2 linked regions of the Leptothrix cholodnii SP-6 genome follow. The protein of the gene in region 2 interacts with the protein of the main gene of each other region in a pairwise test. Links are inferred from orthologs where the notes say so. Each region holds a gene or a part of one and is shown on either strand. Other genes may lie near its edges.

What was found. Proteins that work in one complex are often made in the same cells at the same time.
Region 1: the proteins of grxD (region 2) and LCHO_RS09205 interact in binary tests that used the Escherichia coli proteins (3 or more experiments, as listed by UniProt). The link is inferred for Leptothrix cholodnii SP-6 from one-to-one orthologs.

What each region holds. Positions count from the first base shown.
Region 1 is NC_010524.1:1,987,938-1,992,016, forward strand. The notes cover bases 51-2,906. They hold LCHO_RS09205 (BolA family protein), read right to left. Parts: upstream 1,704-2,906; coding sequence 1,398-1,703; downstream 51-1,397. Other genes in these bases: LCHO_RS09195 (acetyltransferase domain-containing protein), read left to right, coding at 51-375; LCHO_RS09200 (peptidylprolyl isomerase), read right to left, coding at 439-1,266; LCHO_RS09210 (septation protein A), read right to left, coding at 1,700-2,338; msrB (peptide-methionine (R)-S-oxide reductase MsrB), read right to left, coding at 2,439-2,864; LCHO_RS09220 (protein adenylyltransferase SelO), read right to left, coding at 2,861-2,906. Also shown: more of LCHO_RS09195, read left to right, coding at 1-50; more of LCHO_RS09220, read right to left, coding at 2,907-4,079. UniProt on the Escherichia coli protein: Transcriptional regulator that plays an important role in general stress response. Has many effects on cell morphology, cell growth and cell division. Acts by regulating the transcription of many genes, including dacA (PBP-5), dacC (PBP-6), ampC and mreB.
Region 2 is NC_010524.1:624,502-629,331, forward strand. Bases 713-3,653 are described here. They hold grxD (Grx4 family monothiol glutaredoxin), read right to left. Parts: upstream 2,369-3,653; coding sequence 2,057-2,368; downstream 713-2,056. Other genes in these bases: LCHO_RS02890 (lytic transglycosylase domain-containing protein), read left to right, coding at 777-1,448; LCHO_RS02895 (UbiX family flavin prenyltransferase), read right to left, coding at 1,474-2,052; LCHO_RS02905 (hypothetical protein), read right to left, coding at 2,492-3,172; prmC (peptide chain release factor N(5)-glutamine methyltransferase), read right to left, coding at 3,333-3,653. Also shown: LCHO_RS02885 (proline--tRNA ligase), read left to right, coding at 1-696; more of prmC, read right to left, coding at 3,654-4,175; prfA (peptide chain release factor 1), read right to left, coding at 4,172-4,830. UniProt on the Escherichia coli protein: Monothiol glutaredoxin involved in the biogenesis of iron-sulfur clusters.

The sequences.
Region 1 (4,079 bases), 1.4 Mb from region 2 along the record:
TTGATGGTGCTGATGGCGCGCGGTCTCGCCGGCCGGCCGGCCTGGCTGCTGTGGGCGCTGGCGCTGCTGTGCCTGGCCTTGCCGCAGCTCTGGAGCCACGCGTGGTTCGACAGCCGATGGACCAACTGGATCGGCCTGGTCACGCACAAGCCGCGCACCGAGGACTACGTGCCGCTGCTGCCGTGGTTCGGCGTGCTGTGCATCGGGCTGGCCGGCGGGCGCTGGCTGCTGGCGCAGCGGCCTGGCTGGTTGCGCGGTGATCTGCCGGCGGTTCTGCGGCCGGTGGCGGTGCTGGGGCGCTGGTCGCTGAGTTACTACATGCTGCACCAGCCGGTGCTGATCGGCCTGTGCATGGCGTGGCTGATGTGGCGGTGAGCGGGTCTCCACACGGCAAAACGGGCGCCGAAGCGCCCGTTTTCCGTTCCGCTCAAGCGGGTGTCACTGGCCGGTGAACTTGTAGTCGGTCTTGGCCTTGGACCGCAGTTCTTCGCGGTACTTGCCCATCTTCTGCTGCGCCAGGCGTTGCTCGAGCTGCGCCTTGACTTCTTCCAGCGGCGGGAACTGCGCTTCACGCACGTCGTCGAGCAGGATGATGTGGTAGCCGAACTGGCTCTTCACCGCGGTCTCGGTGTACTTGCCCTTTTCGAGCTTGACCATCGCCTGCGAGAACTCGGGCACGTAGTTGGCCGGCGCGGCCCAGTCGAGGTCGCCGCCGTTCTGGGCCGAGCCCGGATCCTTCGACGCCTTCTTGGCCAGCTCGTCGAACTTGGCGCCGCCCTTGAGCTCGGCGATCAGCGCCTTGGCTTCGTCTTCCTTCTCGACCAGGATGTGCTTGGCGTGGTATTCCTTCTCGCCCGCGCCCGACTTGACCTTGTCGTACTCGGCCTTGATCTCGGCGTCGGTGACCGGGTTCTTCTTCTGGTACTCGTTGAACAGCTCGCGGATCAGCAGGCTCTGGCGCGCGATCTCCATCTGGGTGCGGTACTCGCTGTTCTTCTGCAGGCCGCGCTTTTCGGCTTCCTGCACGAAGATCTCGCGCAGCACCAGCTCGTCCTTGACCTGGCGCTCCAGCTCGGCGGTGCGCGGCTGGTTCCCCTGCTTGGTGACCTGCGTCATGAACGAATCGAAACGCGCGGTCGGCACGCCCTTGCCATTGACGATGGCGATGTTCTGAGCCTGGGCGATCGTGGGCAGCAGGGCCACGGTCAGCGCTGCGGCAGAGGCGGCGCGCACGACGGTGCGCAGGGCAAACGATGACTTCTTCATGGAGGAGGAAACCTTTAAGGGGGAATGAAAACCGTCGGCGGCAAGGCCGGATTGAAGGTCGCTCGACTGGCTCGGTCGGGGTGGTGGACCTGGCCGGTCGTGCGTGCCTTGACGCCTTGAATTCAGCGAGGTCAGCCGGGCGTGGAATCGGTGGTGGCGTCTTGCGCCGCCTCCGCCACGATGGCCAGGGCATGTATGCCTCTGGGCATCAAAAAAGCCAAAGAATCATACACGAGGCGGTGTCGCGCGACCCTCGACTTGCCGGAGAAGCAGACCGCCCGGATCGTCACCCGGAAGTGGCTTCCGGACGACGCGCCGGCATGCCCGGCGTGCTGGTGGCTCTCGTCGTCGACGCGCAGTTCCTGCGGGTCGAACGCGGCGCGCAGGGTGGCTTCGATCTCGGCGGCGTCGACCCAGTCGGGGTTGCGCGCGCTCATGATTCGTCCGCCTTGATGCCGTCGACCTTCATGTGCCGGTGCATGTACAGGCCCTGCGCCAGCATGAAGACGAACATCAGCCCCATGCCGCCGAAGGCCTTGAAGGTGGCCCAGGTGCTGGTGCTGAAGTTGTAGGCGACCCAGATGTTGAGCACGCCCATGCCGGCGAAGAACGCCGCCCAGGCCAGGTTCAGCTTCTTCCAGGCAAAGGCAGGCAGTTCGATCTGGCCGCCCAGCATGGCGCGCAGCAGATCCTTGCCGGCCACGATGGGTGCGAGCAGGAATGCCGCCGACATCACCCAGTACAGCACGCTCGGTTTCCACTTGATGAAGGTCTCGCTGTGGAACCAGATCGTGGCGCCGCCCATCACCGTGACGAGCCCGAGGCTCACCCACAGCATGGTGTCGACCTTCTGGCCGCGCAGTTTCAGGTACAGCACCTGCGCCAGCGTGGCCAGGATCACCACCACCGTGGCCAGCAGCACCGGCGCTTCGGCCGCGCCGACCACGCCGCCGGAGACGAGCGCGCCGAGGTGTTCGGTGGCAAAGGCGGCGGCCTCTTCGGCGCGTCCTTCGGCGACCTTGAAGGTCAGGAAGAACAGGATGATCGGGAGGAAATCGAGAAACAGCTTCATGCCAGGCGGTGCTTGTGCAGAGGGGACGGATTATCAGGGCGCGCGTCTGCCGGGGCAGCTGCGCCGGCTCAATGCGAACACCCGATTCGGGTGCTTGTGCTCAGCCGCGCGGGGTGAAGTCGATCGCGGCCGAGTTGATGCAGAAACGCTCGCCGGTGGGCGCCGGGCCGTCGTCGAACACGTGGCCGAGGTGGGCGCCGCATTGCTGGCAGCGCACCTCGACCCGCACCATGCCGTGGCTGCGGTCGGTGATGCGCTCGACGCGGCCGGCCTCGACCGCCTCGCTGAAGCTCGGCCAGCCGCAGCCGGCGTCGAACTTGGTGCCGGCGTCGAACAGCAGGGCGTCGCAGCACACGCAGCGGTAGCTGCCGTCGGCCCAGTGGTTCCAGTACTTGCCGGTGAAGGCACGCTCGGTGGCGGCGTGGCGGGTGACGGCGTACTGGTCGGGTTCGAGCCTGGCGCGCCATTCGGCGTCCGACTTCTCGACGGCGTAGGCGCCGGCCTGGGGGGTATCGTGCGCTTTCATGATGAGCAGGAAATCTCCAGGGTCTGTGCCCAGTCGGGCGGAAGGGCAGCGTAGGCGGCGTGTTCGGGTTGCTCGTCGAACGGCCGCTCCAGCACCCGGGCCAGGCGCTGCACCTCGCTGTCGTCGCCTGCTTGCGAGCGCCGGATCGCCAGCTCGGCCAGGTGGTTGCGCAGCACGTAACGCGGGTTGACGTGGTTCATGCGCGCGCGCCGTTCGGCGTCGACGCTGCCTTCGGCCTGCAGACGACTGCGGTAGCGCGCGGCCCAGGCGTCGAAGGCCGGGCGGTTCAGGAACAGATCGCGCACCGGCCCCGTGCCACCGTCGTCGGCGCTGCTGAAATCCGCCAGCTGGCGCCAGCACAGCGTGTAGTCGACCTGGGTGGCCGACATCAGGCCGAGCAGGTCGTCGAGCAGCGCGCGGTCTTCGTCGCGCCGGCTCTGCAGGCCGAGCTTGGCGCCCATCAGTGCGTCCATCTGATGCGGGAACAGCTCGCGATACGGTTCGAGCGCGGCGCCGAGGATCTCGCTGATCTCTTCGTCGCTGCCCTCGACCAGCGGCACCAGCGCCTGCGCCAGCGCGTGCAGGTTCCAGTACGCCACCTGCGGCTGGCGCGCGTAGGCGTAGCGGCCCTGGTGGTCGGAGTGGTTGCAGATGTGGCCGGGATCGAAGCCGTCGAGGAAACCGAACGGCCCGTAGTCGATCGTCAGGCCGAGGATCGACATGTTGTCGGTGTTCATCACCCCGTGGCAGAAACCCACCGCCTGCCACTGCGCCATCAGCTCGGCGGTGCGCCGGCTGACGCTTTCGAGCAGCGCGGCGGCGGGGTGGGGCGCGTCGCGGCACTCGGGGTAGTGGTGTTCGAGCACGAAGTCGAACAGCTGGCGCAGCGCCGCCGGCTGGCCGTGGTGGCAGAAGTGTTCGAAGTGGCCGAAGCGGATGAAGCTCGGCGCCGTGCGCGTCACCACCGAGGTCGTCTCCGGCCCCTCGCGCCGCACCTGCAGCGGCGAGGCCGTGATCGCCAGCGCCCGCGTGGTCGGGATGCCGAGCCCGGCCATCGCCTCCGAACACAGGAACTCGCGGATCGACGAACGCAGCACCGCGCGGCCGTCGCCCATGCGCGAGTACGGCGTCAGCCCGCTGCCCTTGAGCTGGATCTCGCGCGGGCCGCTCGGGGTGTCGATCTCGCCGAGCAGCAGCGCTCGGCCGTCGCCGAGC
Region 2 (4,830 bases):
AAGCCGGTCAAGGTGATCGCCGACCGCACGGTGGCGCAGATGGCCGATTTCATCTGCGGCGCCAACGAGATCGACTTCCACCTCACCGGCATCAACTGGGGCCGCGACCTGCCCGAGCCCGACGCGGTGGCCGACATCCGCAACGTCGTCGAAGGCGATCCGTCGCCCGACGGCCAGGGCGTGCTGGCGATCCAGCGCGGCATCGAGGTGGGCCACGTGTTCTTCCTCGGCACCAAGTATTCGAAGGCGATGAACGCCACCTACCTCGATGAAAACGGCAAGCCGCAGTTCATGGAGATGGGCTGCTACGGCATCGGCGTGACGCGCATCCTGGGTGCGGCGATCGAGCAGAAGCACGACGCCCGCGGCATCCTGTGGCCCGATGCGATCGCGCCGTTCACGGTGGTGGTCTGCCCGATCGGCTACGACCGCTCGGCCGAGGTCAAGGCCGCCGCCGATGCCTTGCACGACGAACTGCAGGCGGCCGGCATCGACGTCATGCTCGACGACCGCGGCGAACGCCCCGGCGCGATGTTCGCCGACTGGGAACTGATCGGCGTGCCGCACCGGGTGGTGATCTCGGACCGCGGCCTGAAGGCCGGCCAGGTCGAGTACCAGGGGCGCTGCGACGAGGCGGCCAGCACCGTGCCCGCCGCCGAGGTGGCTGCGTTCGTGAAGGGCCGTCTGCGGTCCTGATCCGCATGCGCAGGCTTGCCCGGCCCGAGTCCACGCAGCGGCCTGATCCGCTGCGACGGGCGACCTTGCTGGCCGGACTGATGTCGGCGGCCTCGTCGGCCCGCTTGCTCGCTGGCGGTGCCGCCGGCCTGGGTCTGTGGCCCGCGCTGGCGCAGGCCGGTCGCCAGGCCGAGGAGCCGCTGGCCGATGCGGTGCGCAGCGCCTTGTCGGCGGCGGTGGCCGACAGCGCCCCGCCGCGGCTGGAGTTTGCGCAGATCGAGCAGCGCCTGGCGTACCTGCGCTGGCTTGGCACCACCGGTCAACGGCTGGTGCGGCGCAAACCCGATTTCGACGTGCGGCGCGAGTTTCTCGAGACGCTCTGGTACGAGAGCCGGCGCGCCGGGCTCGACCCGTCGCTGGTGCTCGGTGTGGTCGAGGTCGAGAGCGGTTTTCGCAAGTACGCGATCTCGAGCGCCGGCGCGCGCGGCTACATGCAGGTGATGCCGTTCTGGGCCCGCCTGATCGGTGATGGCGACGCCAGCCGGCTGTTCCATCTGCAGACCAATCTGCGCTTCGGCTGCGTGATCCTGCGGCACTACCTCGACCGTGAGCGAGGCGACCTGTTCATGGCACTGGGCCGCTACAACGGCAGCCGGGGCCAGGCGCCCTATCCGACGATGGTGCTGGGTGCGCGCAAGCGCTGGATGCATCCGGACGACGGCCTGCGCACGGCCGGCACTGCTGCCGCGGACACGGCCAACGCGGCACGCTGACGCAGCGGAGCCGCGCCCGACGCGATCAGAGCCCGGCCCAGGCTTTCGGGCTCGCCTGACCGATGCCGCTGATCTGCAGCACCCGCTCGACCGTCTCGTCGACCAGTTCGTCGATGCTCTGCGGCCGGTGATAGAAGGCCGGCAGCGGCGGGAAGACGATCGCGCCCATCTCGGTGGCGGCCACCATGTTGCGCAGGTGGGCCAGGTTGAAGGGCGTCTCGCGCACCATCAGCACCAGGCGGCGGCGTTCCTTGAGCGTAACGTCGGCCGCGCGTGACAGCAGGTTGTCGCCGAAACCGTGCGCCACCGCCGCCAGCGTCTTCATCGAGCAGGGCGCGATCACCATCGCCTCGGTGCTGAAGCTGCCGCTGGCGATGCAGGCGCCGACTTCGCCGGGCGAGTGGTGGTGATCGGCCCGGGCCTCGAGTTCGGCGCGGCCGAGGCCCATTTCGTGGTGCACGTTGAGCACGCCGGCCGAAGTCACGACCAGGTGGGTTTCGACGCCGAGTGCGCGGGCCCGGTCCAGCAGCCGCACGCCGTAGATCGCACCCGATGCGCCGGTGATGCCGACCACCAGGCGGGGGCGCGAGGTTGCTGCGCTCAAGCGCTCAGGCCTTCAGCAGCTCTTGCAGTTCGCCGGCCTGGTACATCTCCATCATGATGTCCGAGCCGCCGACGAACTCGCCCTTGACGTAGAGCTGCGGGATGGTCGGCCAGTTGGCGTATTCCTTGATGCCCTGGCGGATGCCGTCGTCCTCGAGCACGTTGACGGTGGTCAGGTCGCTGACGCCGCAGGCCTTCAGGATCTGGATCGCGCGGCCGGAGAAGCCGCACATCGGGAACTGGGCCGTGCCCTTCATGAACAGCACCACGGGGTGCGATTTGACGAGTTCGTCGATGCGGGTTTGAGCAGTGGTCATGGTTCAGGGACGTGGTCAAGCGGCGGGTGCCGCGATCCCGGGTTTATAAGCGAAAGCGGACTGCCGCTGCGGGCCAGGGGCCAATTTGTCGCACCGCGCCGGTGCGGTGCGCGCACGTCGACGTCAGAACGAGTACGACACGCCGAACTGCAGCATCGGCCGCAGGCGCAGCGTCTGCGGCCAGTCCGCACCGGTGTTGTCGCTCTGGCCCAGCCTGACGTCGGCCGTCTCGCGAGATGCCCGCAGGCCCAGGTCGGCCGACAGCCCCCAGCCCTGCGCGGGGTTGCCGATGCTGTAGCCCAGGCCCAGGTAGGTGGCGGTGCTGGCCTCGCTTTCGCCTTGCCACAGCCGCCCGCTGGCCGCCATCTCGCCCAGCCCCGGGGGGGTGCCGTGACGCATCTGCAGGCGACTGGCCCCCGGCAGGCTCGGCGTCAGCGCGGCCGGCCGGGTCGACGAACCGAGCAGGCCGCCGGTTGCACGCAGGCCGCCGATCGTCCTGAAGTGGTAGTCGCCCAGCAGTTGCCAGCCCGAGCGTCGCAGCGTGGTGCCGTCGTCGCTGGACGCTGGCGGGCGCAGATCGAAGCGTGCGCCCCAGAGGCTGCCCTCCACCCGCAGGCTGCCCGGGCCTGCGCTCGACAGGCGCAGGCGGTCGTTGTCGCTGGCGTGCGCGGCGCCGATGCACGCCATCAAGGTGGCCGTCACCATCACGGCTGTCGGGGCCCCCGACCGGGCCGACGCCGCTTGCGCGGTCGGGTTGCCGCAGCGAACTCGCGCGAGGTTGCTGAACACGGAAAACACCGCCATGTCGACCTCCTGAAGCGGCCGTGATCAGCCGCGTTTGTCGAATCGATGCTACGCCTGCCGACGGCGTCGCTGCGTTGTGTCTGCGCCGCGTTGTTTCAACTGTTTGCAAGACCGGGTGACACGGTTCGCACCAGCGAGCCCGCGACGGGCTGCACGTCGTTCAGTTGCCCGCTGCTGGCCACTGCCCGCCGCTGCAGCGGACGTGGTCGGCCAGATCGAGGCGCCGATCGACCTCGCGATAGCCCGTGCTGCGCAGCAGGTCCTGCACCGCCACACCCTGATCGTGGCCATGCTCGAGCAGCAGCCAGCCACCGGCGACGAGGTGCTGCGGCGCCTGCCTGACGAGGCTGCGGATGTCGTCCAGGCCGTCGGCACCGGACACCAGCGCCTGGCGCGGCTCGTGTCGCAGCGCCGGCATGTGCGGGTCGTCCTCGGCGATGTAGGGCGGGTTGCTCAGGATCAGGTCGAAGCGCTGGCCGGCCAGGTTCTCGAACCAGTTGCCGGGCTGCCAGTCGACGTCGAGGTTCAGCCGCGCGCCGTTGGCCCTTGCCACCGCCAGCGCCGCCGCGCTGAAGTCGACCGCGCTGACCTGCGCCGACGGGCAGCGGTGCTTGATCGCCAGCGCGATCGCGCCGCTGCCGGTGCCGAGGTCGAGCACGCGGGCCGGCCGGCCCAGCCGTGCGAGCAGCTCCAGGCCCCAGTCGACCAGCGTCTCGGTGTCGGGCCGCGGGTCGAGCACGTCGGACGTGATGTGCAGGGTCAGGCCGTGGAACTCGTGCCGGCCGGTCAGATACGCCACCGGCTCGCCGGCCAGTCGGCGCGCCAGCAGCTGTTGCCAGCGCGCCAGCTGGGCGGCGGGCAGCACCTGATCGTCGTTGGTGAGCAGGCCGGTGCGGCTGAGGCCGCAGACGTGGCCGAGCAGCAGCTGGGCGTCCAGCCGCGCCAGGCCGGCGTCGCGCGCCTGGGCCAGGGCCTGACCGATCGTCGGCGCGGGCGACGTCACGCCTGCGTCTCCAGCTCGGCCAGCTGCTCGGCCGCGTGCGCGGCCTGCAGCGCGCCGATCACCTCGTCGAGATCGCCCTCCAGCACCGCGCCGAGCTTGTAGAGCGTCAGGTTGATGCGGTGGTCGGTCAGGCGGCCTTGCGGGAAGTTGTAGGTGCGGATGCGGTCGCTGCGGTCGCCGCTGCCGATCAGGCTCTTGCGTGCCGCGGCGTCCTTGGCGGCCTGTTCCTGGCGCACGCGATCGCGCAGGCGCGCAGCCAGCACGGCCAGCGCGCGCGCCTTGTTGCGGTGCTGCGAGCGGTCGTCCTGGCACTCGGCCACCAGCCCGGTCGGCAGGTGGGTGACGCGCACCGCCGAGTCGGTCTTGTTGATGTGCTGGCCGCCGGCGCCGCTGGCGCGGTAGGTGTCGATGCGCAGCTCGGCCGGATTCAGCGACACCTCCTCGGCCTCGTCGGCCTCGGCCAGCACGGCCACCGTGCAGGCGCTGGTGTGGATGCGACCCTGCGCCTCGGTGGCCGGCACGCGTTGCACGCGGTGGCCGCCGGATTCGTACTTCAGCGCCTCGAACACCGCGTCGCCGATGATGTGCAGCACCACGTCCTTGTAGCCGCCGAGGTCGGACACGCTCTCGCTCATCAGCTCGGTCTTCCAGCCGC